DNA from 2 places in the Bradyrhizobium sp. Mp27 genome. Region 2 is predicted to be linked to the other one. Evidence: predicted binding sites of a transcription regulator. Region 2 holds the regulator's gene; the other holds the start of a gene.
The links. The regulator LexA, encoded in region 2, represses DNA repair genes until DNA is damaged. The targets are predictions, from matches to a motif close to TGTTCNNNNTGTGTTCNG.

Region 1: the regulator LexA is predicted to act here: its motif matches at 7,631-7,648, upstream of QJT78_RS19115 (PA0069 family radical SAM protein).

Annotation. Positions count from the first base shown of each region.
Region 1 covers NZ_JASAUS010000034.1:44,367-59,236, forward strand. The annotation lists gene moaB (molybdenum cofactor biosynthesis protein B) at 1-33, shown strand, start outside; gene QJT78_RS19080 (hypothetical protein) at 235-363, opposite strand; gene QJT78_RS19085 (helix-turn-helix domain-containing GNAT family N-acetyltransferase) at 363-1,340, opposite strand; gene QJT78_RS19090 (glycosyl transferase) at 1,407-1,982, opposite strand; gene QJT78_RS19095 (RMD1 family protein) at 2,312-3,154, shown strand; gene QJT78_RS19105 (acetate/propionate family kinase) at 3,886-5,067, opposite strand; gene QJT78_RS19110 (phosphoketolase family protein) at 5,072-7,459, opposite strand; gene QJT78_RS19115 (PA0069 family radical SAM protein) at 7,670-8,833, shown strand; gene QJT78_RS19120 (VOC family protein) at 8,857-9,312, shown strand; gene QJT78_RS19125 (ribonuclease HII) at 9,389-10,255, shown strand; gene QJT78_RS19130 (glycosyltransferase family 39 protein) at 10,355-11,863, shown strand; gene QJT78_RS19135 (uracil-DNA glycosylase) at 12,045-12,851, opposite strand; gene QJT78_RS19140 (electron transfer flavoprotein-ubiquinone oxidoreductase) at 12,992-14,668, shown strand.
Region 2 covers NZ_JASAUS010000033.1:49,715-64,584, forward strand. The annotation lists gene QJT78_RS18780 (amidase) at 1-704, shown strand, start outside; gene QJT78_RS18785 (MFS transporter) at 701-1,957, shown strand; gene QJT78_RS18790 (Flp family type IVb pilin) at 1,938-2,102, opposite strand; gene QJT78_RS18795 (EAL domain-containing protein) at 2,414-5,146, shown strand; gene QJT78_RS18800 (S41 family peptidase) at 5,237-6,574, opposite strand; gene QJT78_RS18805 (alpha-hydroxy acid oxidase) at 6,870-8,003, shown strand; gene QJT78_RS18810 (HAD family phosphatase) at 8,017-8,643, shown strand; gene QJT78_RS18815 (hypothetical protein) at 8,798-8,992, shown strand; gene glp (gephyrin-like molybdotransferase Glp) at 9,224-10,435, shown strand; gene lexA (transcriptional repressor LexA) at 10,612-11,313, shown strand; gene QJT78_RS18830 (hypothetical protein) at 11,521-11,736, shown strand; gene QJT78_RS18835 (hypothetical protein) at 11,929-12,363, shown strand; gene QJT78_RS18840 (hypothetical protein) at 12,341-12,601, opposite strand; gene QJT78_RS18845 (GAF domain-containing protein) at 12,588-13,529, shown strand; partial or broken gene QJT78_RS18850 (ComEC/Rec2 family competence protein) at 13,539-14,870, opposite strand, start outside.

The sequences.
Region 1 (14,870 bases), on a different contig from region 2:
CGAAGGGCAAAGGCGCAGGGCGCGACGGTGTAGGTGCGGACGCCGAAGCTCTTTCTTCCCTTCCCCCCCTTGTGGGGGAAGGTGGCGCGAAGCGCCGGATGAGGGGTATCCATCCACACGGAGTACTCGGAGACATACCCCTCACCCAAGTGAGCTTGCATTTGCCAGCGTCGCTGCCCTCTCCCGCAAGGGGAGAGGGCACAGTCATGCGCATCGGGCCGGCTGCGCCAGTGACTAGCTCTTCCGCCGCAGCGAGCTCCACACCACGCGCCACATAGTCCGGCACGCTTCCGCGTGCAGCCGTCGTGCGCGGCGCTTGTAGAGATCGACGAGCTCTCCCGTGATGAGCGCGTGCCGCCGCATCAGAGATCGCGCTCCCAGGTTTCGCCGGTGAGGTTCTGGCCAAAACTGCGATGCGGCTCGGTGGCGGTCAGCTTGAAGCCGGCATCCTGATAGATTTTTCGCGCAGCGACCAAATTGCTCTGCGTCCACAGCGTCATCCGCCGATAACCGCAGGCCCGCGCGAAGGAAACGCATTCGGCGACCAGCCGCTGGCCCAGCCCCTGTCCGCGCGCGGCCGGATCGAGCAGCAACAGGCGCAGCTTGGCGACGTCGTCGCTGGCCTTGACCAGAAACACCGAGCCGACCGGCCGGCCCTCGATGTCGGCGATCCAGCAGCGCTCGCGCGAGGCATCGTAGGAGGTCATGTATTTGGCGACGATCTCGGCCACCAGCGCCTCGAAGCCGGAGTCGAAACCGTATTCGCTGGCGTAGAGCGCGCCGTGGCTCTGCACCACCCAGCCCATGTCGCCCGGGCGAGGCTCGCGCAAGGTCGCGCGCGGGGATGGCCTGCGCGGCATGGCGAGCAGCCGCTCGATCGTCTCCATCGCGCCGGTGAGCTTGCTGCGCTCCTCATCCGGCAGCGGCCGCAGCATCGCGGCGACGTCGTCCTGGGACGAGCGTTCGAGCCTGGCGAAGGCCTGGCGGCCCTTCGCGGTCAGGCTCAGCTGAACCTGCCGGCGGTCGCTCGGGAGCGGCTTGCGCGCGATCAGGCCGCTTTCATCGAAGTTCTGCACGATGCGGCTGAGGTAGCCGGCGTCGAGCCCGAGTGCGATGCCGATCTCCTTGGCCGACTGCTCGCCACCATGGGCCAGCTCGTAGAGCACGCGCGCCTCGCTCAGCGAGAACGGGCTCTTCAGGAGCTGCTGGTCGAGCACGCCGAGCTTCTGGGTGTAGAAGCGGTTGAAGGCGCGAACCGCCTGGACCTGGTCGTCAGCGACCTGTTCGGTCGAAGAAGGGCCGGATGGCGAAGGGCTGGATGACGAAAGGGCTGATGGCATGGGTCACCTCGATACTTGCCATTGTCAAACAATTATTTGACTTTGGCAAGTATCAGATCGGGGACCTCAGCCGACCATGACGATCCGGCTGCGCAGCATGGTCCGGGACGAGCGGCCGAGCCGCCGGAGCAGCCGCGCCTCGGAACGGCGGGCCTGGGGCGGGTAGCCGCCGATCCGGTCGTAATGATCGCGGGCGATCAAAAGTCCCTGATCGCCGAGGGGGCCGACGAGCTTGCGCACCACGGCGCGGAGCATGTCGCGGAATCCGGTATCGGCGTAGGGCGAGCGCGCGTAGCGGAACACCGCCGCACGATCCCGGCCGCTGGTCGCGACAGCCTGGATGAATTGGGTGGTCTCCTCGATCCAGCCGGTTTCCAGCACCGCGCCGGCGGGGAGGAACATCAGCCACGGCGAACGGGCCTGGAGCGCGCCGGCGGCAAGCGCGGCGCCCTGGGAGGATCCCTCGAAGCCGATGAAACGGCAGCCTGCAACGTCCGCCACGCGCTCGATGACGCCGTTGCGGGTGCCGTCGACCAGCAGCACTTCGCGGATGACGCCAGCGGCGGCGCCGGGCACCAGCGCGGCGAGGGTTGCGACCGCCGTCTGCTCGACGCCCTCGGTCGGTATGATGACGCTCAGCATGATTGAGGCTTCGATGTCCGCACTTCGGGAGAAGCGTAGCTTGTTATGATGTTGTCATAAACACGCGGCGCTGCCGAGTGCAACTTTCCGGGGGTGCGCCGGCATTCGATGGTAAACTGCCAGAACCGTCGCATCCAAATGTGTTCCACGCGGGGTTTCGATGTTGCCGAATGTTTCGGCACAGGCGCGTCCTGACGGTATCGATCCGGAGTTCGGCCGCAATATTGCGCGGCACACAGGCTATTCGTGATCCTGCAGGAAGAGGATGCGATACGGACGAGCGCGGGACCAGACAATCGTGCAATTTACCGTGCCGATGAGGGCTTCGAATGAACGCCGATCAACTTGCCGTTAACATGCCGACAACGTCTCCCCGGCCGGACAGGGCGGCGCCGACCTTGCGGATCCGCGCCGTGATGCTGGGTGAGCGCATCAACGCCTCCGGCCTGGAGCTCGGCGCGCCGGTGTCCTCGACGCCGGCCGCCTTCCGCGTCCATGCCGGCCTCGTGGTCATCTTCCGCTACGGCGTCGTGGTGTTGATCGGCCTGCTTCCATCGGAAGAGAAGGTGCTGATCGACAGCCTGAAGCCGCGGGTGATTGGCGAGCTCAGTCCTCGTGAGGAAGAGACCGCGCAGGCGCAGTTGTGCAAGGACGAGAGCGCGGAGGCGATCCAGCCCGGCGGGCCGATCTGCCTCGCCAAGTTCTCCGACGACCGGCTGCTGCTGATTGCGGATGCGCTCGCCAAGAGCACCTCGCTCGCCCGCGACGAGCGGCGTGTCGCCGCGGTCTTCGACGTGATCGAGCCCTTCGCGCGCAAGCTCGCCGAGCAGGGGCGCACCCCGCCCCGGCGCAAGAACATCCTGCAACTGATCGGCAATGCGCTTCTGGTCCAGCAGCGCGTCGCCGGCCGTGTCGCGGTGGCCGAGAAACCGGACGTGCTCTGGGAGAAGCCAGAGCTCGACCGCCTCTATGCCCGTCTCGAAGACGAGTACGAATTGAAGGAGCGCCTCGACACGCTCGAGCGCAAGCTCACCGCTGTGTCGGAAACCGCCAACGCGCTCACCGACATCATCGACACCCAGCGCTCGCTGCGCCTCGAAATCGCAGTGGTGGTGCTGATCGTGATCGAGGTCGTGATAGGGTGCATCCAGATCTTGTCGGGCACGCATTAGATCGGCTTGAGATCGGCTTGCACGCCACTGTGCGGGCGGCGCGAAAGGGGAACCGTCGTTCATGTAGATGAACGTTGATCCAAATCAAAGGCGCGAAGCTCCAGCGCACGAGACTCCGATCGGACCCGCGGTCAACGCGATGTACAGCTGTCCGCGGCTTCCTCCCTCGAAGAAGGAGTACGCTGATGTTGCGTCAAGCTCTCATCGCTTCGGCAGCCGCAGCTATGCTGCTTGTCGCCTTCACTCCCGATGACGCATCTGCCCGCGGCGGTCGCGGCGGCGGCATGCGCGCTGGAGGTTTCCATGGCGGTGCCGTGCGAGCAGGAGGCTACCACGGGGGCGCGGTCGCGGCGCGTGGATACCGGGGCGGTGCCGTCGCCGTGCGCGGCGGGCGTTATGGCTATCGGGGCGCTTATGCAGGGTATCGTGGATATCGTTATGGCGTAGGTGCGGCGGCAGTGGGGGCCGCAGCGATCGGCGCAGCTGCGACGGGGGCCTACTACCGCAGCGGCTGCGGCTACGATGCTTACGGAAACTATGTTTGCCCGGGCGGGTACTCTCCGTACTGAGCGGAGCGACGTAGTTGGCCCATGGTGCTCGAAGCGATGGCGAAATCGTTTGCTTTGCGCGCCATGGTCCTTTCAACAGTGGCGCAGCAGCGCTGCGACAAGTTATGGCGCGCTGAAATTCTCCCATTGGAGAAGGGAAAGATGCAGCGGTCGTCCGGGCTTTCATTTCGCTCGCAGCACGGCCGCGCAATGCCGAGCGATCGTCAGCTCCTCATTCGTCGGAATGACGAAGACATCAACAGCGCTATCGCCGCTGCTGATGCGCTCGCGCGCCTCGCCATTCGCAGCCGCATCGATGCGCACGCCGAGCCACCCAAGCCGCCCGCCGATGGCGCTGCGGATCTCCTTGGCATGTTCGCCGATGCCGCCGGTGAAGACGAGACAGTTCAGTCCCCCAAGCGAGGTCGCCATCACCGCGATCTCCTGCGCCGCGCGGAAGACGAAAAGATCGACCGCCTCGCGTGCCGCTGCCTCGCCGCTCGCAAGCAGCGTCCGCATGTCGGCGGAGATCCCGGAGACGCCGAGCAAGCCTGACTCGTGATAGAGCAGGTGCTGGACATCCTCGACCGGCATCCTCTCGTGCTGTTGCAGATAGAGCAGCACGCCGGGATCGATCGTGCCGCAGCGCGTACCCATCACGAGGCCATCGAGCGGCGTCAGCCCCATCGTGGTGTCGACGCTGCGGCCATCGCGCAAGGCGCACAGGCTGGCGCCATTGCCGAGATGCGCGATGACGGTTCGCTTGGCAACGAGCTGCGGCGCGATTTTCGCGAGGCGCCCCGCGACATATTCGAACGAGAGGCCGTGAAAGCCGTAGCGCCGGATACCGCGCTCTTCATAGCGCCGCGGGAGCGCGAAGCGGCTCGCGGGTGGCGCAATGCTGTGATGAAAGGCGGTGTCGAAACAGGCGATCTGCGCCAGGTCGGGCTTTATTGCCCTGATGATGCGGACCGGTTCAAGGCACCGCGGCTGGTGCAGCGGCGCCAGTGGCGTCAGTGCGTCCAGCTTTGCGTAGACGTCGTCAGTCAGCTCAACCGGGGCCGAATAATCCGGCCCGCCGTGAACGATGCGGTGACCGACGGCGCGCAGGCGATGGTCGGCAAAACGCTCCTCGATGAAGCCGAGCACGTCCGCGAACAGATGGCCGCTGTCCGCATCGGATGCTTCCCTCTGTGTCTCGAACAGGTCTCCGCCCGCGGGGCTTTTCACCACGAGCCGCGGCTTCGCCTCGTGCTCGTCGAGCAGGCCCTTGCAGAGCAGGGCAGGCTCGTCCGCCGCGATGTCGAAGAGGCCGAACTTGATGCTCGACGAGCCCGAGTTGAGGACGAGGACCGACGCCGTCATGACGTCAACCCGTCTTGCCCGGCCAGACCCAGTCGCGGATTTCAGGCATGTCCTCGCCGTGTTCGCGCACATAGTGCGAATGTTCGATCAGCTTGTCGCGGAACCGCTGTTGCACCTGCGCGGCCCTGGTCGCCAGACCCGGCACGCGCGCGATCGCCTCGATCGCGAGGTGATAGCGGTCGAGCCCGTTGAGCACGACCATGTCGAACGGCGTCGTCGTGGTGCCTTCCTCGGCAAAGCCGCGCACATGCATTCCGGCATGGTTGGTGCGGTTATAGGTCAGCCGGTGGATCAGATAGGGATAGCCGTGATAGGCGAAGATCACGGGCTTGTCTGATGTGAACAGGCTGTCGAAGTCACGGTCGGGCAGGCCGTGCGGGTGTTGGTCCTTCGGCTGCAGCGTCATGAGGTCGACGACGTTGACGACGCGGATCTTCAGGTCGGGCAGCGCCTTGCGCAGCAGATCGACGGCGGCGAGCGTCTCCAATGTCGGCACGTCGCCGGCGCAGGCCATCACCACGTCGGGCTCGCCATCCGCATCCTCCGTGCCGGCCCAGGTCCAGATGCCGATGCCGGCATCGCAATGCGTGGCGGCCTCCTGCATCGACAGCCATTGCGGCGCCGGCTGCTTGCCGGCGACGATGACGTTGATGCGGTCATAGGTGCGCAGGCAGTGATCGGCGATCCACAACAGCGTGTTGGCGTCGGGCGGGAAGTAGATGCGGACGATGTCGGCCTTCTTGTTGGCGACGAGATCGACGAAGCCGGGATCCTGATGGCTGAAGCCGTTATGGTCCTGCCGCCAGACATGCGAGGTTAGGAGATAGTTCAGCGAGGCGATCGGTCGCCGCCAGGGCAGATGTCGCGTCACCTTCAGCCATTTGGCGTGCTGGTTGAACATGGAATCGACGATGTGGATGAAGGCCTCGTAGCAGGAGAACAAGCCGTGCCGTCCCGTGAGCAGATAGCCCTCAAGCCAGCCCTGGCAGAGATGCTCGCTCAGAACCTCCATCACCCGGCCGTCCTGTGCGAGATGGACGTCGTAAGGCTCCGTCGGCTCCATCCAGACCCGTTCGGTCGCCTCGAACACGGCATCGAGCCGGTTTGACGCGGTCTCGTCCGGGCCCATGATGCGGAAGTTGCGCGCCTCGGCGTTGAGGCGGATGACGTCGCGCAGGAATTTGCCGAGCTCGCGCGTTGCTTCGCCGGTGACGCCGCCGGGCTGCGGCACGTCCAAGGCAAAACTGCGGAAGTCCGGCAGCTTCAGTTCCTTCTTCAACAGCCCGCCATTGGCGTGCGGATTGGCGCCCATGCGCCTGTTACCTTCGGGCGCGAGAGCCTGGAGCTCGGGAATGAGCGCGCCGCTGCCGTCGAACAGCTTTTCGGGCTCGTAGCTGCGCATCCAGTCTTCGAGGATTTTCAGATGCGCCGGGTTCTCGCGACAGCTCGCAACGGGAACCTGATGCGCGCGCCAAAAACCCTCGACCTTCTTGCCGTCGACCTCCTTCGGGCCGGTCCAGCCCTTCGGGCTGCGCAGCACGATCATCGGCCAGCGCGGCCGCTCGACGCTCTTGCGGCCGTCGCGGGCATGCTGCTGGATCGAGCGGATGCTGGCGAGCGCGACGTCGAGCGCGTCCGCCATGGCCTGGTGCATCAATTTGGGGTCGTCACCCTCGACGAACAGCGGCTCGTGGCCGAACCCGCGGAACAGGTCGCGGATCTCCGCGTCGCGCATCCGTCCGAGCACGGTCGGGTTCGCGATCTTGTAGCCGTTGAGATGCAGGATCGGCAGCACGGCGCCGTCATGGGCGGGATTGAGGAACTTGTTCGAGTGCCAGGACGCCGCGAGCGGGCCGGTCTCCGCCTCGCCATCGCCGACGACGCAGGCGACGATCAGGTCGGGATTGTCGAATGCGGCGCCATAGGCGTGCACCAGCGCGTAGCCGAGCTCGCCGCCTTCGTGGATCGAGCCCGGCGTTTCCGGCGCCGCGTGGCTCGGAATGCCGCCGGGGAAGGAGAACTGCCTGAAAAGTTTTCGTAATCCGTCCGTATCGCGCGCGACGTCAGGATAGATCTCGCTATAGCTGCCTTCGAGATAGGTGTTGGCCACCATGCCCGGGCCGCCATGGCCGGGACCGCAGATATAGAGCACGCTGACATCGAGCGCGCGGATGACGCGGTTGAGATGGGCGTAGATGAAGTTCAAACCGGGCGTCGTGCCCCAATGGCCGAGCAAGCGCGGCTTGATGTGCTCCGGCCGCAACGGCTCGCGCAGCAGCGGATTGTCGAGCAGATAGATTTGCCCGACGGAGAGGTAGTTCGCGGCGCGCCAATAGCGATCGAGCAGATCGAGGTCGCTGCTCCCTGAGGCCGATTGTCGTTGATTTGTCATGTTCCTGCTGACCTTCACCCAGCGATCGTCACCAACTTTGTTCCGGCGCGATTGATCCCTGTCCGGCATCGAACAGGATCGCCGCGACGGGTGTGTTGCGTGAGGTCAAGGGACCGCGCCCGAAATTTGGGCGGCTACTGTGCATGGGGTTGTTTTTCAGTTTTTCGTTTGTGTTCTTGATTTGTTCCTTTTGCGTGCTATCTTGGCTTCATGAGTCCAGCATCCTCTCATGCTCTCAAGCACCCGCCGGTCACGGCGCCCTCCGAGCCGGCGGGTGCGGACTCTGATTTTCCCGAACTGGCGGTCGCCATCGACAAGCAGCGCAGGCGAGGGCGGGGCGCCCAGTCCAATGCCAGCGGCCGCTTCGAGGCCGAGGCCCGCGTCGCCTTCGACGATGGCTGGCAGAGCCTGGAGGAGCTGCCGCCGTTCAAGACCACCGTCGGCGTCGACACCTCGCGCAAGGTGATCACCCGCAACGAATCCCCCGATATCGGCTTCGACCGCTCGATCAATCCCTATCGCGGCTGCGAGCACGGCTGTGTCTATTGCTTCGCGCGGCCGACGCACGCCTATCTCGGCCTGTCGCCGGGACTCGACTTCGAGTCAAAGCTGTTTGCCAAGCCAGATGCGCCGGCGCTGCTCGAGAAGGAGCTGGCCGCGACCGGCTACGAGCCGCGGATGATCGCGATCGGGACCAATACCGATCCGTATCAGCCGATCGAGCGCGAGCGCAAAATCATGCGCGGCATTCTCGAAGTGCTGGAGCGCGCCGGCCATCCCGTCGGCATCGTCACCAAGTCGGCGCTGGTGGTGCGCGACATCGACATTCTCGCGCGGATGGCCAAGCGCAACCTCGCCAAGGTCGCGATCTCGGTCACCTCGCTCGATCCGAAACTGGCGCGCACCATGGAGCCGCGCGCGGCGACGCCGCCGAAGCGGCTGGAGGCGCTGAAGCAGCTCTCGGAGGCCGGTATTCCCACCACCGTGATGGTCGCGCCGATGATCCCCGCGCTGAACGATTCCGAGATCGAGCGCATTCTCGATGCCGCCGCCCATGCCGGCGTCAAGGAAGCCTCCTACGTGCTGCTGCGCCTGCCGCTGGAGGTTCGCGATCTCTTCCGCGAATGGCTGATGGCCAATTATCCGGACCGCTACCGCCACGTCTTCACCCTGATCCGCGACATGCGCGGCGGCCGCGATTACGACGCGAAATGGGGCGAGCGGATGAAGGGCACCGGACCGATGGCCTGGACCATCGGCCGTCGCTTCGAGATCGCCTGCGACAGGCTTGGGCTGAACAAGCGGCGCTCCAAGCTGACGACGGATCACTTTGCGAGGCCGAAGCGGAACGGCGATCAGCTCAGCCTGTTCTGATCGGGAAACGGAAGAGGCGTAGCATGAGTCAGGAACTTGCCGCGCCGGTGCCGCGGCTCACCGTCATCACACTGGGTGTGAGCGACATTCGTGCCAGCATCGCCTTCTATGACGCGCTGGGCTTCGCGCGTCGGCTGAAGGCGACCGGCGAGGTCGTCGCCTTCTACGATACCGGCGGCCCGGTGCTGGCCCTGTTTCACTGGGATAAACTCGCGGCCGACGCCAAGTTACCGGACAATCCGAGGCCCGCGACCTTCCGCGGCATCACGCTCGCCTGGAACTGCGCCACGCGCGACGAGGTCGATGCGGTTCTGGCCTTCGCCGTCGGCAAGGGCGCCGCGCTGCTGAAAGCGGCGCATGAGACCGACTACGGCGGTTATTCCGGCTATTTCGCCGACCCCGACGGCCATCCCTGGGAAGTCGTGGTCGCGCCAAGCATCGAGGTCGGAGAGGACCGGCGGGTGCATCTGGCCGAGTAGGCGGCTGGTCTGAATAACGGGAATTGTCCGGGGTTCCCGGTTGCGCCGGCCGGGCCGCTTGCGCACGATCCCGGCCATGATTCGGGACAAGTCGACCAGGAAGCCGGCCAAAGACGCGCCAGAGAAGGGCGCGTCGAAGAAGGATGCCGCCAAGAAGGCAGCGCCCGTGAAGGCGGCCAAGGGGGCGGCCGTTAAGGCCCCGGCCGGCAGGCAGGGCGCCATCATCGCCGTCGCATCGCCAAGCTTCCGCCGTGAGCGCGCGCTGATCAAGCGCGGCATCTGGCCGGTTGCCGGCTGCGACGAGGCCGGCCGTGGGCCGCTCGCCGGACCCGTGGTCGCGGCCGCCGTGATTCTCGATCCCGACCGCATTCCCCGTGGCATCGACGATTCCAAGCGCCTGACGGCCGAGGAGCGGGAAAGACTGTTCGACAAGATCTGCGCCACCGCGCAGGTCTCGGTCGCCGTCGCCTCGCGCTCCCGGATCGACCGCGACAACATCCTGCGTGCCTCGCTGTGGGCGCTGAAGCGCGCCGTGGTGGCGCTGCCCGACGCGCCACGTCATGTGTTTGTCGACGGCCGCGATCGGCTCGATACCGCCTGCGACTGCGAGGCCGTGATCGGCGGCGACGGCATTGTCCTGTCGATCGCCGCAGCCTCGATCATCGCCAAGGTGACGCGCGACCGGCTGATGTGCGCACTGGCGCAGGACTGCCCCGGCTATGGCTTCGAGCAGCACAAGGGCTACGCCGTCCCGGATCACCTCGATGCGCTCGACCGCCTCGGTCCCACCATCCACCACCGCAGCTTCTTCGCCCCCGTCGCCGCCGCCCGCGCCAAGCACATGCCCTGGACCGTCGAGCCGGTGCGGGACCTGTTTGCGGTGACCGAGGTCGAGGTGCAGGTGGAAGCAAGCGTTGAAATTGATGCGTCAGCAGGCCTCTAGGGCAGACGGTCGTTGCCACAACGCGCAGCGCCGTTTATCAAAACAGATGTGAGCGAATAGGGCCGGCTGGACGGGTTGGCTGCATCTTTCGGACGTTGCATGCGGTTTACCTCCCTGGTCATCGAGCTCATTCGCGCCCGGCCGCGGCTGATCGTGTGGATCGTCGTGCTGCTCCAGGCCGCGATGTGGCTGTTCGTGGCGCTGGTGTTCTATCGCAGCCCGCCCGGCACGCTCGCGACCCTGCTCGCGTTCGGCCGCGAGTACCAGGTCGGTACCGATCTGGGCCCGCCCTTGCCGATCTGGCTCGCCGACATCGCCTACCGCGCCGCGGGCGGCCACATGTTCGGCGTCTATGTCCTCGCCCAGCTCTGCGAGGTCGCGACCTTCATCGCGCTCTATCATCTCTCCCGCGCCGTGGTCGGCTCACAGCAGGCGGTGCTCGCCGTGCTGCTGACCATGACGGTGCTGGCCTTCTCCTCGCCGGCGCTCGACTTTGGCCCGCTGGTGCTGGCACGGCCGCTCTGGGCGCTTCTTCTTTTGCATTCCTGGCAGATCATCGGCCAGCGCCGCGGCAATGCCTGGTTCGCCTGGTCGATCGAAGCGGGCCTCCTGCTGCTGACGACGCCCGCGGCGATCTTCCTTCTCCTCCTGCTCGTCGTCTTCGCGATCTCGACCGCCGGCGGACGCCGGACGCTGCGCGCGCTCGATCCGCTGTTCGCGCTGATCGTCGTCGCCGTGCTGGCGCTGCCCTATGCGATCTGGCTGATGCGCGCCGAGACGCTTGTCATGCCGACCCTGCCTGAGGTCGCCGAGCTGAACGCCCGCGCGCTGCACGCGGCCTGGCTGCTCGGCGGGCTCGTGCTCGGCGCGGCGGCGGTCCCGGCGCTGACCTTTCTCAATAGCGGCCTGTTCGTCACCAAGGGCGAGGAAGCGCCGATCATCTACCGGCCGCCGGTCGAGCCGCTCGCGCACAATTTCGTCTATTTCTTCGCGCTGGCACCTGCGCTCGGCGCGGTCCTGATCTCCGGCGTGCTCGGGCTCGATGCCGTCGTCGGCGGCGCCGGCGTCGTGCTGGTCATGTCGGGACTCGCCGTGGTCGTGACGGCCGGCGACCTCATCGCGATGCGCCGCGCGCGGGTGCTGCGGACCGTGTGGGCTGCCGCCGTCGTGGCGCCCGCAGCCGGCGTCGTATTCGCCGTGCTGTTCCTGCCCTTGACCGGCGCCAACGAGATTGCGACCTCGATGCCGGCGCGCGCGATCTCGGATTTCTTCGACGAGAGCTTTGCCCGCCGCACCAATCATCGCCTGCGCGCGGTCGCCGGCGAGACCCAGCTCGCGAGCCTGATCACGCTGCATTCCGGCCGGCCGCATCTCTTCATCGATGCCCAGCCCGCGCGCACGCCGTGGATCAATCAGGCCAAGTTCAGCGAGACCGGCGGCGTCGTGGTCTGGCGCGCCTCCGACACCGCCGGCACCCCGCCGCCGGAAATCCTCGCGCGCTTTCCCGGCATCGTTCCGGAAGTGCCGCGCGCGTTTGAATGGCTGGTGACCGGCCGCCAGCAGCTGCTGCGCATCGGCTGGGCCATCGTGCGGCCGAAGGGGACGTAGATCGGTCTCGTGCCCCGGACGCTGCGCAACGCCATAAGCGCGTTTACGCGCGTCTTCGACGCGCCATGGCGGTGCGCTGCAGAGCCGGGGCCCATCGCGCCGCATCGTACTGTGTTGCTTTCTGGGTCCCGGCTCTGCGGAGCGTCACTGCGTGCCGCACCGCGTCCGGGACACGAGAGCATTATCCCGCCAGCACCTTCGCGATCGCGCGCAGATCCTGCCAGGCCAGCCGCTTGTACGATGGCGAGCGCAAGAGATAGGCCGGATGGAACGTCGGCAGTGCGCGGATGGTGCGCCCTCCCGTCTCGTAGTCGAACCAGCGGCCGCGGGTGCGCATGATGCCCTCGCGCGTCGACAGCAGCGTCTGCGTCGAGGGATTGCCGAGCGTCACCAGCACGTCAGGATTCACCAGCTCGATCTGGCGCTGGATGAAGGGCAGGCAGATCTGCGTCTCCTGCGGCGTCGGCGTGCGGTTGCCGGGCGGCCGCCAGGGAATCACGTTGGCGATGTAGGCGGTGGTGCGGTTGAGGCCGATCGCGCCGATCATGAGGTCGAGCAGTTTGCCGCTGCGCCCGACGAAGGGCAGCCCCTCGATGTCCTCGTCGCGGCCCGGCGCCTCGCCGACGAACATGATGCGCGCCTGCGGATTGCCGTCGGCGAACACCAGCCGCGTCGCGGTGTGTTTCAGCGCGCAGCCTTCAAAATTCTGCATCAGCTCGCGCAGCGCCTCGAGCGTCGGCGCGGTGCGCGCGGCCTCGCGTGCGGAGGCGATCGCAATGTCGGGCGCGGGTGCGGCCTCGCCGCGCATCACCGCGGGCGCGGCAACAGGCCGTGGTGCCTCGACCGGAGGTGCGGCGCGTGGGGCCGGCGGCGGAGTATCCAATTCCGCCAGGCGGTCGACAGGTTCCTCCGCGAGCGCGCAATCGACCCCGGCCTCCAGATAGAAGGCGAGAAGCTCTCGGACGGTGGGTGCGGGTTCGGGGATCATTTGGAAAGTCAGACTTTTACTATATCAGTTTGGGGTGCCTTGCATCCCAGTGGAACGCATTTCCGTGGTTGTCCTACCCGGAAAAATCGGAAACAAGGGGGGCGCAAATGACGAGGAACCGTCTCAAGGGCTGAGATCAGATGAGCACCGAAGAACTTCCCCCGCGCGAATCCATGGAATTCGACGTCGTCATCGTCGGCGCCGGCCCGTCTGGCCTGGCGGCTGCGATCCGGCTGAAGCAGCTCAATGCCGATCTCAACGTCGTCGTGGTGGAGAAGGGCTCCGAGGTCGGTGCGCACATTCTCTCCGGCGCCGTGATCGATCCGGCCGGGCTCGACAAGCTGATCCCGGATTGGCGCGAGGATTCCGACTGTCCGCTGAAGACGCAGGTGAAGGACGACCGCTTCTACTGGATGACGGGAGGCGGCGCGATCAAGCTGCCGAACTTCATCATGCCGCCGCTGATGGACAATCATCACTGTTATATCGGCTCGCTCGGCAATGTCTGCCGCTGGCTGGCGCGCAAGGCCGAGGCGCTCGGCGTCGAGATCTATCCGGGCTTTGCCGCAGCGGAGGTGCTCTATGACGAGCAGGGCGCGGTGAAGGGCATCGCCACCGGCGACATGGGCATCGGCCGCGATGGCAAGCCGAAGGACTCCTTTACCCGTGGCATGGAATTGCTCGGCAAGTACACCCTGTTCGCCGAAGGCGCGCGCGGCAGCCTGACCAAGCAGTTGATCGCGAAGTTCGCACTCGATTCGAAGAGCGAGCCGCCGAAGTTCGGCATCGGCCTCAAGGAAGTCTGGCAGATCGATCCCGCCAAGCACCAGAAGGGCATGATCCAGCATTCGTTCGGCTGGCCGCTCGACCTGAAGACCGGCGGCGGCTCGTTCCTCTATCACTACGACGACAATCTCGTCGCCGTCGGCTTCGTCGTGCATCTCAACTACGACGATCCGTATCTGTCGCCGTTCGACGAGTTCCAGCGCTTCAAGACCCATCCCTCGATCCGCGGCACCTTCGAGGGCGCCAAGCGGCTCGCCTATGGCGCGCGCGCCATCACCGAAGGTGGCTATCAGTCGGTGCCGAAGCTGAGCTTCCCCGGCGGCGCGCTGGTCGGCTGTGCGGCCGGCTTCGTCAACGTGCCCCGCATCAAGGGCGTGCATAATGCGATGGGCACCGGCATGCTCGCCGCAGAGCATGTCGCGGCGGCCCTTGCTGCCGATCGCGCCAATGACGAGATCGTCGACTACGAGAACGCCTGGCGGTCCTCGTCGGTCGGCAAGGATCTGTTCCTGGTCCGCAACGTCAAGCCGCTGTGGTCGAAGTTCGGCACCGTGCTCGGCGTCGCGCTCGGCGGCTTCGACATGTGGTGCAACACGCTGTTCGGCGCCTCGCTGTTCGGCGCCTCGCTGTTCGGCACGCAGTCGCATGCGAAGCCCGATCGCGCCACCCTCGATCCGGCGAAGGGCCACGCGCCGAAGAACTACCCGAAGCCGGACGGCAAGATCTCGTTCGACAAGCTCTCCTCGGTCTTCCTGTCCAACACTAATCATGAGGAGGACCAGCCGGTCCATCTCAAGGTCGCCGACATGAACCTGCAGAAAACGTCGGAGCACGACGTGTTCGCCGGTCCCTCGAATCGCTATTGCCCGGCCGGGGTCTATGAGTGGGTCGAGGAAGGCTCAAGCCCGCGCTACCAGATCAACGCCCAGAACTGCGTCCACTGCAAAACCTGCGACGTGAAGGACCCCAACGGCAACATCACCTGGGTTCCCCCGGAGGGCGGCGGCGGTCCGAACTACGAGGCCATGTAAGCTAGGCCATGTAAGCCGGGATCATTGGACCAAAGCGATCAAGCCGGGGCCAATGTGACGTGCCCCCGGCATTGTGACGCACGTTCGCGTGAGAACCGGCTCGGGGTAGCGGCCCGCGGCCACGATAAGGCCATACTGGCAGCGTCTTGGGGCGTTGTCGGCCGATTTGGGGCGTGCGGAGGGGATCGCATGCCCGAATCCT
Region 2 (14,870 bases):
CGACCTCGGCGTTCAATCCGGTGCCCGACTATCTGGCCGCGGCCGCACAGGACGTGCGGGGCTTGCGGATCGGCGTCGATGCCGCCTGGAACAGCGACGACGTGGACGTTACGACACAGCGCGTGCTGGCAGATGCCATCGATGCGTTCCGTGCGCTCGGCGCCGGCATCGTCGACGTCAGATTTCCCGACGTCATGCAGGCGATTGCCGACTGGACACCGAATTGTGCGGTGGAAGCTGCGGTCGCGCACGAGGCGACCTATCCTGCCCGCAAGAACGAGTATGGTCCGATGCTCGCCTCACTGATCGAGGCCGGTCGGGCTCTCTCTGCTCTCGATTATCAAAAGATCCTGCTGCGGCGGCTGGCGCTGCGCGGCCGGGTCGCCGCGCTGTTCGAGACCATTGACCTGCTGCTGATCCCGGTACACCCGTTCCCGCCGGTGACGCTCGCCATGATCCAGACGCTCGGCGAGCAGCCGGATCTGATCGCGAAGCTGCAGCGATACACCTGCCCGTTCGACGTGACCGGTCATCCCACGATCACGCTACCGGGTGGTGCATCGGCAGACGGACTGCCGATCGCGTTCCAGCTCGTCGCCGCTCATCTCGACGAGGCCATGCTCGTGCGCGCCGGCGCGGCGTTCCAGCGTGCCACGTCCTGGCACCGTCGCCATCCTTCTCTCACCTCGCGGAGGCAGCATTGACCATTCAATCGACGCTCGCTCAGCGAGGCATTTTCCGTGGCTGGTTCGTCGTCGCGGCGGCATTTGCCGTCATGTTCGTCGGCTTCGGCTCCGCCTACACGTTCAGCGCATTTCTGGAGCCGCTCCAGCACGATTTCGGCGCCTCGCGCGGTTCGATCTCGCTGGTGTTTTCGATTGCGGGCTTTCTGTACTTCGCGCTTGGGCTCGTCAGCGGTCCCCTCGCCGACCGGCTCGGTTCGCGTCCGCTGGCCATAGCCGGCATGATCCTGATCGCGGTCGGACTTGCGGCCGCGAGCGCGGCACGTTCCCTTGTCGAGGTCTATCTCGCCTACGGGCTGGGCGTCGGCCTTGGCCTCGGCTGCGCCTATGTTCCCGCGATCGGCGCGGTGCAACGCTGGTTCGTCAAGCGCCGCGGCTTCGCCTCCGGGCTCGCGGTGAGCGGCATCGGGCTCGGTACGCTGGCGATGCCGCCGCTCGCCTCGTTGTTGATCACATCGGTGGGCTGGCGCGGCGCCTATCTGGTGCTGGGCGCGATCGCGCTGGTGCTGGGCGGCGGAGCGTCGCTGCTGATCGAGAACGGTCCGAAGCACCGCGGCCTCGGACCCGACGGCGATCCGCCTCGCGAGGCCGCGGGCGCAAGCAATGCCGACGGCGCTTCGGTGCGCGACGCCGTCCGGTCGACGCGGTTCGTCGCCCTCTACGTATCATGTCTGGTCTGCTCGTTCGGCGCCTTCGTCCCGTTCGTCCATCTCGTGCCTTACGCGCGCGACCACGGGGTCGCGGCGTCCTCTGCGGTGCTGCTGCTCGGCGTGATCGGGGCCGGCAGCACCGCAGGCCGCTTCTTTCTCGGCGCGCTCGCCGACCGGATGGGCCGCGACCGCTCGCTCATCATGGTCCTGGTCGGAATGGCGTTCGCGATGGCGATCTGGGCCATCGCCGCCGATGTCTGGACCCTCGCCGCTTTTGCCTTCGTCTACGGCGTGTTCTACGGCGGCTGGGTCGCGGTGCTGCCCGCTGTGGTCATGGACTATTTTGGCGGACGCAACGTCAGCGGAATCATCGGTATTCTCTACACCAGCGTGGCGTTCGGCACGCTGGTTGGTCCGAGTGCGGCCGGCTTCGCCTATGACGTCAACCACAGCTATACGTTGCCGATCCTGATCAGCGCCGCCGCGAACGTCGTCGCGGCGCTGATCGTGGCGGCGATATTGGCGCGCAACGGAGCCCACGCGATCAGCGCAGCGAAGAGCTGATCGACCCGAACTTGGCGTTCAGCTTGGAGCCCATGCCGTTCACGACGGAAATGATGGCCAGCGCGATGCCGGCGGCAATCAGACCGTATTCGATCGCGGTCGCACCACGCTCGTCGGCGAGGAAGTTCTTCAAGGTGTTTGTCATCGTCGCGTCCTCTCTGTGTCGTCGGCAGGCATGTTCGCAAATCACGTGCCAATGCCGACTTGTGGATCGCCAACATCTTAGATGGTTAAGCCTTGGTTGACCGTGGCACGACCGGCAGGAATTGACCGGCATCGCGAGAGCTTCCGGCAATTCCTGCACGCCTTGCGTCGCGCGCATCGATCGCTTTTGTACGCGGCCGTTCATGTCGCATTAACCGCGCTTCCTAACTTCGCCTCCACATCGTTTCCGTAAACCAACGGATGTTCCTGGGATCAAGAAGCGATCCTGACGTGTGCACGGCAACGATCGACATGATGACGAAATACGGCAGTCGCCTCTTTGACCAGGTCTTCGTGCGCAGCGAACCGATCCGCTGGCTGGTGGTGGGCGGCACGCTGCTGATCGCGGCCATCGCCATTGGCTCGGTCCTGATGGCGCAGAATTTCCGAGAGCGCGCACTGCGCAACAGCGGGCGCGAGCTGGAAAACACAGTCCTGCTGCTCGCTCATCATTTCGATCAGCAGTTGCAGGATTTCGCGGTCATCCAGAAGGATTTCGTCGACCACGTCCGCGCAACCGGCATCGCAAGCGCCGAGGACTATCGCAAACGCCTCTCCGGCCAGGACGTTCACCGGATGCTGCGCTCGAAGATCGAGGCGCTGCCCTATATGGGCGGCGTCAACATCATCGATGCCGAAGGCAATCTCATCAACTCCTCGACGGCATGGCCGGCCCCCAAAGTGAACGTCGCCGATCGCGCCTATTTTCGCACTTTCAAATACGATCCTTACTCGCCGAACGTGCTGATCGAGCCGGTGCACAGCCGCGTCTCCGGCGCCTGGACCATCCTGATCGTGCGCAAGATCGTGGGACCGAACGGCGAGTTCATGGGCGTGGTCGGACGCGGCATCGAACCGGCCAATTTCGAGAAGTTCTTCGCCTCCGTCGTGCTCGGCGAAGGCGCCACGATCTCGATGCTGCATCGCGACGGCACGCTGCTCGCTCGCTATCCCCATTCAAGCGAGCAGATGGGCAGGAATTTCAAGACCGGCCCGTTCGAGCAGCAGAGGATCTTCGGGCTCGATCACTTCGCCGGCCGCATCATGAGCCCCGTCGACGGAGAAGACCGTCTGATCTCCTCGCGCGCCCTGCCCCACTTCCCGATCCTGATGATGGCCACCACGACGCGCGCGGCGGCGCTGACGGACTGGCGCGAGCAGATCGGCATCCTGATCTCGGTTGCGGGCGCCTCCGCGCTCGCCATCGCGGGCGTGCTGATCGCGATCGTGCGCAAGCTGCTGGAGCAGCACCGCGCCTCCCGCGAGCGGCTGACGCTGGAGAAGCAGCGCCTCGACCGCGCCGTGAACAACATGACGCAGGGCCTGCTGCTGTTCGACGCCGAGCGGCGGCTGGTGATCTGCAACCAGCGCTACATCGAGATGTACGGCCTGTCAGCCGAGGTGGTGAAGCCCGGCTCCAGCTTCCACGACATCATTGCCCACCGCAAGGCGACCGGCTCGTTCAGTGGTGACATCGGCGACTATGTCGTCCGTGTGCTGCGCGACATCCATGTGCGCAACTCCATGGTGATCGACACCTCCGACGGGCGCTCGATCCACATCCTCAACGAGCCGCTCGCGGACGGCGGCTGGGTGGCGACCCACGAAGACATCACCGAGCGCCGGCGCATCGAGGAGCGCATCACCCACCTCGCCCATTACGACGCGCTGACCGACCTGCCCAACCGCACCATGTTCCACGAGCATCTGCGCGCGGAGCTCGCCGCCATCGCCGGTGGCGAAGAGATCGCGGTGCATTACATCGACATCGACGAGTTCAAGGGGGTCAACGACGCGCTCGGCCATCTCGTCGGCGACGAGCTGTTGAAATCGATCGCGACGAGCCTCAGCCGCTGCGTTGGTCCGGCGGACTTCGTGGCGCGGCTAGGCGGCGACGAATTCGCCATTGTGCAGAGCGCGGTGACGTCGCTGGAACAGGTCAACGAGCTCGTCGCGCGGGTCTTCCAGGCCATCCGCATGCCGTTCGACTGCATGGGCCATCATCTCACCGCGGATGCCAGTATCGGCATCGCGCTGGCGCCACGACACGGCGCCGCGCTGGACCAGATCCTGAAGAATGCGGACATGGCGATGTATGCCGCCAAGGCCGCCGGACGCCGCACCTATCGCTTCTTCGAGCCGGAGATGGACGCCAAGGTCCGCGAGCGGCGGCAGCTCGAGATCGATCTGCGCCACGCCATCGCCCAAGGTGGGCTCGAAGGCGGGCTCGAGGTCTACTACCAGCCCTGTCTCGCTCTGAAGGACGACCGCATCACCGGCTGCGAAGCGCTGGTACGCTGGCGCCATCCCGAGCGCGGTATGGTCTCACCCGCCGAGTTCATCCCGATCGCCGAAGACACCGGCCTGATCAACGAGATCGGTGAATGGGTGCTGGCCACCGCCTGCCGCGATGCCGCCAACTGGCCCGACGACATCCGCCTCGCCGTCAACGTCTCACCGGTTCAGTTCAAGAGCGGCACGCTGGCGCTGAAGATCATGGCGGCCCTTGCCGCCTCCAATTTGCCGGCGAGCCGGCTCGAGCTCGAGATCACCGAGGCCGTGCTGATCCGCGACGACGACACCGCGCTTGCGATCCTGCACCAACTCCGCGCCATCGGCGTACGGATCGCGCTCGACGATTTCGGCACCGGCTACTCCTCGCTGAGCTATCTGCACCGCTTCCCGTTCGACAAGATCAAGATCGACCGCTGCTTCGTCAGCGACATCGCCGGTCCCGACGGCTCCGCCAGCATCGTGCAGGCCGTCGTCAACCTGGCTGCCGCCCGCCGCATGACCACCACGGCCGAGGGCGTCGAGACCGAGGAGCAGCAGCGCTTGCTCCGCGCGCTCGGGTGCTCCGAGATGCAGGGCCATCTGTTCAGTGCCGCAAAACCGGCCGACAAGGTGCTGGAGCTGTTCGCGCTGCATCGCAGCCGCCTCGCCCAGCGCGGCGGCGAGGAAAGCCGGCGCCGCGAGGCAAGCTAGGGCGGTCTTCCCAACAATTGGAAGCGTCACCGCACGAATTCGCCCGGGAGCGGTCATCCGCTCCCGGGCGATATCTGGACGTCGTAAGGCTTAGTTCGGTACCGCCGCCTTCGGCGCAGGCTTGGCGGCGACCGCATTCGCGGTCACGCCGTGCAGGAAGTCGTAGGCCGCATGCAGGGCCTTGTCGTCCTTCTCTTCCGGCGGGACGTAGGACTGCGATCCGGTCTGCTCGGTGCCGTCGGCGGCCTGCAGATGGCCGCGCATCTGGGACTCCGCCATGGTATCCATGCGGCCCTTCAGCTCGGGCGGCACGTCCTGGAGAATCTCGATGTCGGGCGCGATGCCCTGGGCCTGGATCGAGCGGCCCGACGGCGTGTAGTAGCGCGCCGTGGTCAGCGCAAGCGCGCCATTGCCGGCGCCGAGCGGAATGATGGTCTGCACCGAGCCCTTGCCGAACGAGCGCGTGCCGATGATCGTGGCACGCTTGTGGTCATGCAGCGCGCCTGCGACGATCTCCGAGGCCGAAGCCGAGCCGCCATTGACCAGAATCACCAACGGCTTGCCCTTGGTGAGATCGCCGCCATGGGCGGTGAAGCGCTGGGTCTCTTCGGGATTGCGGCCGCGGGTCGAGACGACCTCGCCGCGCTGAAGGAAGGCACTCGACACCGAGACGGCCTGGTCGAGCAAGCCGCCCGGATTGTTGCGCAGGTCCATCACGTAGCCGACCAGCTTCTCCGGCGGGACCTCCTTGGAGATCGACGCGATCGCCTTCTTCAGGCCGTCGGTGGTCTGCTCATTGAACGAGGTGACGCGGATATAGCCGATGTCGCCGTTCTCGACGTGGAAGCGCACCGGACGCACATGGATGATCTCGCGCTTGATCGCGACGTCGAGCGGGGCGTCGGCGCCCTTGCGCACGATGGTGAGCTTGGTCTGGGTATCGACCGGCCCCTTCATCTTGTTGACGGCCTGCTCGAGCGTCATGCCCTGCACGGCATCGCCGTCGATCTTGCTGATGAGGTCGCCGGACATGATCCCGGCCTTGGACGCCGGCGTGTCGTCGATCGGCGAGACGACCTTGACCAGGCCGTCCTCCATCGTGACCTCGATGCCGAGCCCGCCGAACTCGCCGGAGGTGGTCTCCTGCATCTCGGTCCAGGCTTTGTCGTTCATGTAGCGTGAATGCGGATCGAGCGAGGTCACCATGCCGGTGATCGCGCCTTCGATCAGCTTGGAATTGTCGGGCTTCTCGACATAGCTCGCCTTCACCCGCTCGAACACTTCGCCGAACAGATTGAGCCGGGAATAGGCATCATCCGCGCTCGCTGCCGCCCGTGCCGCCCATACTCCACCGTGCGGGCTGGCGACCAGAAGGGTTAGACACGCTCCCGTGAGTGCGCCCAGGGGGAACAGCAGGTTTTTCCGCATGGATAGGCTGGCCTTCTTGCTTGGAGCTTGGGAGGCGCCATGCAAATGGCGATCCAGCCCGCTGTTCACAATACCATTCTGGTTTCTTCAAGGCCGGGACGCCACGCCGGCGGGTACATCGTAAAAATCCCTTCGCCCGGGCCTAAACTTTTGGCAACGTTCCGAAACCGTTTCGCGCAACGCGGGAATCGGCCGGCCGGCCGACGCTTCTCAGCTATGCGATTTTAGGATGGTTTTGGAGGGCCGGACACGATACGCGATGACAATAACGCTTCAAATTCTCGGGAGGACAACAATGAACGACGCGCCCCGCATCCGGCCGGAAAGGAACGTCGAACTCGGCGCCAGCGCCGAGCCATTCCAGAACCTGCACGAATTCATCCGCAAGGCGCGCGCCAACCTCAACCAGAACGCCTGGGACTATATCGTCGGCGCCGCCGAGACCGAGACCACGATGCGCCGCAACCGCATGGCGCTCGACGAGATCGCCTTCCGGCCGCGCGTGCTGCGCGACGTCCGCGAGGTCGACGGCTCGGTCGAGCTGTTCGGGCGCAGGATGCGGCTGCCGGTGGTGCTGGCCCCTGTCGGCGCACTGGAGATCTTCGATCCGGATGGCGCGGCGAGCGTCGCCCGCGCCTGCGGCACCTTCGGCGCGGCGCACATGCTGAGCTCGGTGTCCGAGCCCGGCCTGGAGAAGACCGCCGAGGCCGCCCCTGACGCGCTGCGGCTCTATCAACTCTATGTGCGCGGCGACGACGATTTCGTCGCCGATGTCGTCAGCCGGAGCGAGAAGAACGCCTACGCCGCCTTCTGCCTGACCGTTGACACCGCCCATTACAGCCGTCGCGAACGTGACATTGCCAAGCGCTATGTTCGCGAGAGCCGCCTGCGCGCCACCGGCGGCGATTACCAGAAGGGCCTGGAGTGGCGGACCGTGAAGATGATCAAGGACAAGTTCAAGATTCCGCTCATCCTGAAAGGCATCGCCACCGCCGAGGACGCCCAGATCGCGGTCGATCACGGCGTCGAGTGGATCTACGTCTCCAACCATGGCGGCCGCCAGCTCGATCACGGCCGCGGCGCCATGCATGTGCTGCCCGAGATCGTCGAGGCCGTTAAGGGACGCGCCAAGATCATGGTCGACGGCGGCTTCTGCCGCGGCACCGACATCGTCAAGGCGATCGCGGCGGGCGCTGACATGGTCGGCATCGGCCGGCTGCAATGCTGGGCATTGGCCGCAGCCGGCGAGGCCGGCGTGAGGCGAATGCTAGAGCTGCTCGAGGACGAGGTGCTGCGCTGCCTCGGCCTCTTGGGCGCCACCTCGTTCGCCGAGGTCAACAAGTCCTGCCTGCACCAGGCGACCGCAACGAATGCGCCGAGCGTATTCAGCGCGTTCCCGCTGTTCGACCACGACCCCTATCGATATTGAGTGAAAGGATGCAATGAGCTCGCTCTCTCCCGGCAGCGCGGACGCGCTCCTGTTCGATCTCGGGCGCGTCGTGCTCGACATCGATTTCTCCAAGGCGATCGCCTGCCGGGCGGGACATGCCGGCTGCAAGCCGGAAGCCATCGTCGCGCGTTATGTGCGGGACAGCGAAACCTACCGGCTGCACGAGGTCAGCAAGATCAGCGACGAGGCCTATTTTGACTCGCTGCGCGTCTCGCTCGGGATCGGCATCTCGGACGCGCAGTTCCTGGAGGGCTGGAACGCGATCTTCGCCGGCGAGATGCCCGATATCGCGGAGCTCCTGCCGCGTGCGGCAAAGCAGTTGCCGCTCTACGCCTTCTCCAACACCAACCGGCCGCATGTGGACCACTTCTCGAAGGAATATGCCGGCCTGCTCGGCCATTTCCGCGAGTTGTATCTGTCGTCCAGCATCGGCCTGCGCAAACCGGATGTGGAGGCCTTCGACCATGTCGTGGCCGCGATCGGCGTGCCCGCCAACCGTATCGTGTTCTTCGACGATCTTGCCGAGAACATCGAAGGAGCGCGGTCGCGCGGCCTGACCACGGTCCACGTGACCTCGCCCCGCGACGTCGGGAACGACCTCAAGGCGCTCGGAATCTGATCTCTGGCCGGCAAGTCGAGGGCCGCGAATGGAACTATTTTGCCCGGGGACGAGGAACCAAAACCCTTTGTGCATTTTTATACGGAGTTCCCGGAACGATTGCCCCTCTCAGGACTCATGAGTCCGTTGGGAATTCTACATCGGGCTTATCGTCGTGTTGGGCAAAACCTACCTCACCAAGCAGGCCTCTCTGCTGATGAAATTCGCCAGGACCACATCGGATTCTGAGCTTTCCGCCAAGCTGATCAGCAAGGCCGCCGACCTGAAATCCCAGGCCGACCCGCTGCCTGACAAGGATCAGGGCCCCGCAGCGCCGGACGTCAGTCCGTACAAGCCGTCGGGGAGTTGACCGATGCTGGCCGTGGCTCTCGTCTTTCTCGTCCTCGCCATGGCCATCCTCGTACCGGTCTGTCTCGCCTTCTGGATCATGCCGCGGCGGACGTGATGCGCCCCCTTCATCGCAGAGCGGATGACGCAGGATAAATCATCCTGCGCGGCCACTGTTTTGCCTCTGCGCCTGCACTCGGCTAGAACTCTCGCCGCCGATTTGCCCGAACGGGCCCAGCAGGAGTTTTCACCCGTGGCCCTGATGCCGGTTTCCGACGCGCTCGCCGCGGTGCTGGCGGGCGCAGAGCCGCTGCCTGAAGAGATGATCGCGCTCGACGCAGCCTTCCACCGCGTGCTCGCGCGCGACGTCGCCGCGCGGCGCACGCAGCCGCCGCAGGCGATGTCGGCAATGGACGGCTATGCGGTGCGCGCGGTCGATGCGGCGAAGATCAACTCCCAGCTCACCCTGATCGGCGAGGTCGCGGCGGGCCGCCCGTTTGCGGGATCGGTCGGCGCCGGCGAGGCCGTGCGTATCTTCACCGGCGGTGTCGTTCCCGATGGCGCTGATGCGGTCGTGATCCAGGAGGACACGATCGCGGACAGCAAGCGCATCACCATCAAGGAAGCCGCCGTAACGGGGCGGCACATCCGCCCCGCCGGCGTCGACTTCTCGGAAGGCGACGTGCTGCTGCGCAAGGGAGCCCGGCTCTCCGAGCGCGACCTCGCGCTCGCCGCCGGCATGAATTACCCGCAACTGCCAGTCCGGCGACGCCCGAAGGTCGCGATCCTCGCGACCGGCGACGAGTTGGTGATGCCGGGCACCACGCCCGGTCCCGGCCAGATCGTCTATTCCAACGGCTACGCCCTGCACGCGCTCGCCCGCAGCGAGGGCGCCGATACCATCGACCTCGGCGTTGCCGCCGATACGCTTGAGGCCACCACGGCCGGCATCGGCCGCGCGCGGGAGAGTGGCGCCGACATCCTGATCACGACCGGCGGCGCCTCTGTCGGCGACCACGATCTGGTCCAGCAGGCGCTGAGGGACGAAGGTATCTCGATGGCGTTCTGGAAGATCGCGATGCGGCCAGGCAAGCCCATGATGAACGGGCGGCTCGGCGCGATGCGCGTGATCGGCCTGCCTGGCAATCCCGTGTCATCCTACGTTTGCGGCTTCCTGTTCATGGTGCCGTTGATTCGCGCGCTTTCGGGCCGTTCGATGATTCATCACCGCCGCGAACGCGCGGTGCTCGGCCGCGATGTCGGCGCCAACGACCAGCGCGAGGATTATCTGCGCGCGCGCCTCGAGCTGCGCGACGACGGCACGCTCCTCGCCCTTCCGGTCAATCACCAGGATTCCTCGCTGCTTGCGAATCTCGCTGCGGCACAGGCACTTCTCGTGCGCGCGCCATTCGCGCCGAAGGCTGAAGCCGGCACGCCTTGCGAGGTCTTGCGGCTGCCCGTCTGAGCGCTTCGTTCGCGTGCGTTCCGCGAACTTTGTCGCGTTCACGGTAAATTAAGCAGTTGCGGAACATGTATCGAACATATAGTGTCCGTTCATGATTTGTTTCGAGAATGTAGCGGCTTACTGCTGAATTCAGCGTCTCGGAATCGAACGACATCAACCGGGGGATTTTGGTCGAGATGTTAACGCGCAAACAATACGAGCTCCTGCGGTTCATCAGCGAACGGCTGAAGGAAAGCGGCGTGCCGCCCTCCTTCGATGAGATGAAGGACGCGCTCGACCTGCGGTCGAAATCGGGCATCCATCGCCTGATCACTGCGCTCGAGGAGCGCGGCTTCATCCGGCGCCTGCCCAACCGGGCCCGCGCCATCGAGGTGATCAAGCTGCCCGAGCTTCAGGCCGCTGCCGGCAGCCGCCGTGGCTTCACGCCGAGCGTCATCGAAGGCAATCTCGGCAAGGTCCGCACGACTTCGAGCCCGCCGGCGGACGAGGGCGAGCGCCCCGTCGCGGTCCCCGTGATGGGCCGCATCGCGGCCGGTACGCCGATCGAGGCCTTGCAGACCCGCAGCCACACCATCAGCGTACCGCCTGACATGCTCGGCTCGGGCGAACATTACGCGCTCGAAGTGCGCGGCGATTCCATGGTCGAGGCCGGCATTCTCGACGGCGACATGGCGCTGATCCAGCGCAACGAGAGCGCCGATACCGGCGATATCGTGGTGGCGCTGATCGACGACGAGGAAGCAACCCTGAAGCGCTTCCGCCGCCGCGGCGCCTCGATCGCGCTCGAGCCCGCCAATGCGGCCTATGAGGTCCGCATCCTGCCGCCCAACCGGGTGAAGATCCAGGGCAAGCTGATCGGGCTGTACCGGAAGTACTGATACCGGACGTGCCGGTATCCGTCATTTCGCGCCCCGCGCGCTTTCGATCGGCATCGCCGATCCGAGATTGGAGCGGACGATTGTCCGCTTCCGCTGGATAGTCTTTCTGGTTTCGCGCAGATTATCCGGCCCCTCCTCCAGCGGTAAATCCTCGGCACGCCGCACGAAGCAGCCCTGCTTCGCGGCCTTCAGGTTCGAGGAGAAGTCATGCGCCGGATCGTTCTGAGCACAGTTGCTGTGGCGCTGATCGCAGCATCAGCGTCGCAAGCCTTGGCCGCGCAAGCCTTGGCCGCGCAATCCCGGCCCCATGTCCGCAAGGACACCGCCGTAAGCGAGCAAGTCCGCAAGGCCCGCGACGCCGTCGACCGACCGTCGCGGCCGGCTTGGCAATATTCCGGCTGGTCGGCGCCTGCGGGGCGCTGACACGCGCCTGCAGAATGCAAAGGGGCGGCCTTTGTTCCTGGCGGTTTCGGGAAAGTTAATGTGATTGCGGCCTGCGGCGGCGAGCCGTAGATTTGCCTACAACCGGGCAGAACCTTTCCTATTTCCACTCTGATAGAGGCCTGCGCCTCGATTAAGAGACGTGGGTCGCTATCCCTGCATGAGGAGCACCCGATGTGTGACTACAGCCTGCATGCCGTCGCGTCGCGTCCCGCCGAAGTCGGCGAGACGATCGTCACGACAACCTTCCGCGGCACCTCGACGCGCGGCTTTGCCTCCGCAGCCGATCCGACCGTCGCGGTCTGCCTGCTCCCGGGAACGGAGCTCGCCTTCGCCGACAACGTCCGCTACGACAATCGCTGGATCTGGACGCGCACCGTCAATTCGCGCGTCGGCAAGTTCGGCAAGATCGATCCGCACATTCCCGATCGCCATCATGATGCGATCGAATTCCCCGACGGCAAATCCGTGCTGGTGACGCAGCTGGTCGAAGGCCAGCGCGCGACCGTGCTGCAACTACCGGTGACTCAGCCGCTCGGCGAGCGCGAGCACAAGCCGCAGATCATCACCGACAGCCGGCCGACCATCACCCGCCTGCCGATCGGCTGACATCGCCATTTCCGACCGGCAGGTCGGGCCAGGATTGAAAATCGCCATCGCCGGCCGAGGCCGGCGAGATGGTGGTGTTCGTGCCCCGCGAAACGCCATCGGGCGGACCACGCCGTTGCGCCTCCCACCGCACGAAGTTTGCGCTGCCCTGCCTGAATTTTGAACGTCCGTTCCGCAGCCAAATGGCCGATGCTTGGTGCGGCTTGAGACGGCGGACACGTTCGATGAAGACCTTCATTCGCGTCGTTGAACTCTGGGTGCCTGACCGCACGCGCATGCGGCTGGAATTCGGCGGCGGCCTCTACGGCGAAGGGTTGTCCGCGTTCAAGGCCGTGAGCGAAGATCTGCGCTTCGGATATGACGAGGGGCTTCCCGGCAAGGCCTGGGCCAGCGGCCACCCCGTGATCCTCACCAGATTTGCCGATTCCTATTTCAAACGGACCGATCAGGCCGTCGCCGCCGGGCTGACCTGCGGCGTGGCGGTGCCGGTGTTTTCAGGCGAATTCCTGCAAGCCGTCATGGTGCTGTTCTGCGGCGACGACGAGGCCCATGTCGGCGCGATCGAGCTCTGGCACAACGATGCCGAAACCTCCCACGAGATGGGGCTCGTCGACGGCTATTACGGCACCGCCGACATGTTCGAATTCAACTCCCGCCACACCAGATTTCCGCGTGGCTTCGGCCTGCCCGGCCGCATCTGGAAAGCCGGCCTGCCGCTGATCATCAAGGACCTACACGATGCCAGGAGTTTTCTGCGCTGGGAGGACGCCGCCAAAGTCGGAATCAATCTCGGCGTCGGCGTTCCCTACCGGACCGGCACCGATCAGACCTGGGTGCTGACATTCCTCTCCGCGCAGGCGACCCCGATTGCGCGACGCTTCGAGATCTGGATCCCGGACGAGGCCCGTTCGGCGCTGGTCTTCCGCGCCGGCGATTGCAGCGCGCAGACCGACCTCTCCGCACTCTATGCGACGAAATCCATCGCCAAAGGCGAAGGCAGCATCGGCGGGGCCTGGGCCACCGGCATGCCCGCGCTCAACGACGATCTCGCGCGTGACGTCTCGGTCGCAGCTTTGCAGGCCAGCGCCTCTGGACTGAGCCAGATGGTCGTCCTGCCGGTGATCGGCAACGCCAGGCTCGACGCCGTGCTGGCCTGGTATCTGTAACCCGTCCGCTCAATCCTCGGCCTGCAGGTCGGCTTCCGATGGCGTCGCGGTTGCGGGGAGCCGCCGCCTGCGGCGCAAGGCTCGCGCCGAAATCCGCCTCGCCGGCGGCGGCCGGGGACCACGGACGGTCTGCCCCCCTTGCCTTCGCCGCCTGAACCGCAAAGCCGTCGCCGCTTCGCGTCAGCGCCAGCGCGCCCTGCCTTGCGAGACGCTGACGGTCGACAACCATCGCCGCGCAATCCGGCGGCGCCGGCCGCGCCGTCACCACCAGCGCGGCACGGCTGCAATCGTCAGCCAGTGAATCGATGCGCAAGGCCAGCGCGACCAGGCGCCCGTCGGCGAGCGGCGTCACGCAGCCGGCTTCGTCGCACGACACGCCGGCGGCCAGTGAGGCACTGCCGGCATCGCGCGGATCGGCGTCGGCGGCGAGCCATTCCTTCAGAAGAAAACTGTCCTTGCTCGACCTGATGAGTTGCAGGCGCGACGCTCTGGCCGTCACCGGCGATCAGCACATCGGGCTGCCGCGCGCACAGTCCCCAGGGGATCGCGGCCAGCAACACCACCGCGCCGGCCCAGCGCAACGGCGTGCGCAACAAACCCATCACGATGATCCCCAAGCTTGCAGCGATCAGCGGTGCGATGCCGAAAGCCGAGATGCGGCCGACCGCGCCCGGCAAAGCGGCCACCCAGCGCGACACCGCAACCATCCAGTCGATGCCGATCCCCATCAGCCACCAGAACGGACCATCAAGTCCGAACGGCGCTGCAATCAAGCCCAGCAGGCCCGCGGGCATCACCAGAGCCGAAACCACCGGCATCGCCCCGAGGTTGGCGAGCACGCCGAACGGGGTGACGCGGTGGAAGTGGAAGGCGGCATAGGGCGTGGTCGCGAGCCCCGCGATCAGCGAGGCCAGGAACAGCATCGCGATTTCGCGTCCGCCCCACATTGCAATCCGCGCGGTCGCGGAATGATCGGGCGACGCAAACAGGTTCGGCATGCCGATCTGCACCAGCGCCACCAGTCCGAGCGTCGCGGCGAAGGACATTTGAAAACTCGGATGCACAAGTGCTTCCGGTGCGACCGCGAGCACGATCAGCGCGGCCACCGCCAGCGTGCGGAAGGTGATGGCACGGCGATCGACCATGACCGCGATCAACACCACCGCCGTCATGAAGAACGAGCGTTGCGTGGCGACCTCCGCACCCGACAGCAGTAGATAGAACGCGGCTGCGACCAGCGCGGCGGCCGCCGACCATTTCTTGATGGCAAAGCCGGCCGCCATTCCAGGGATCAGCGCCAGCAGCGCGCGCACCGCGAAGAAGACCACGCCGGCGACGACC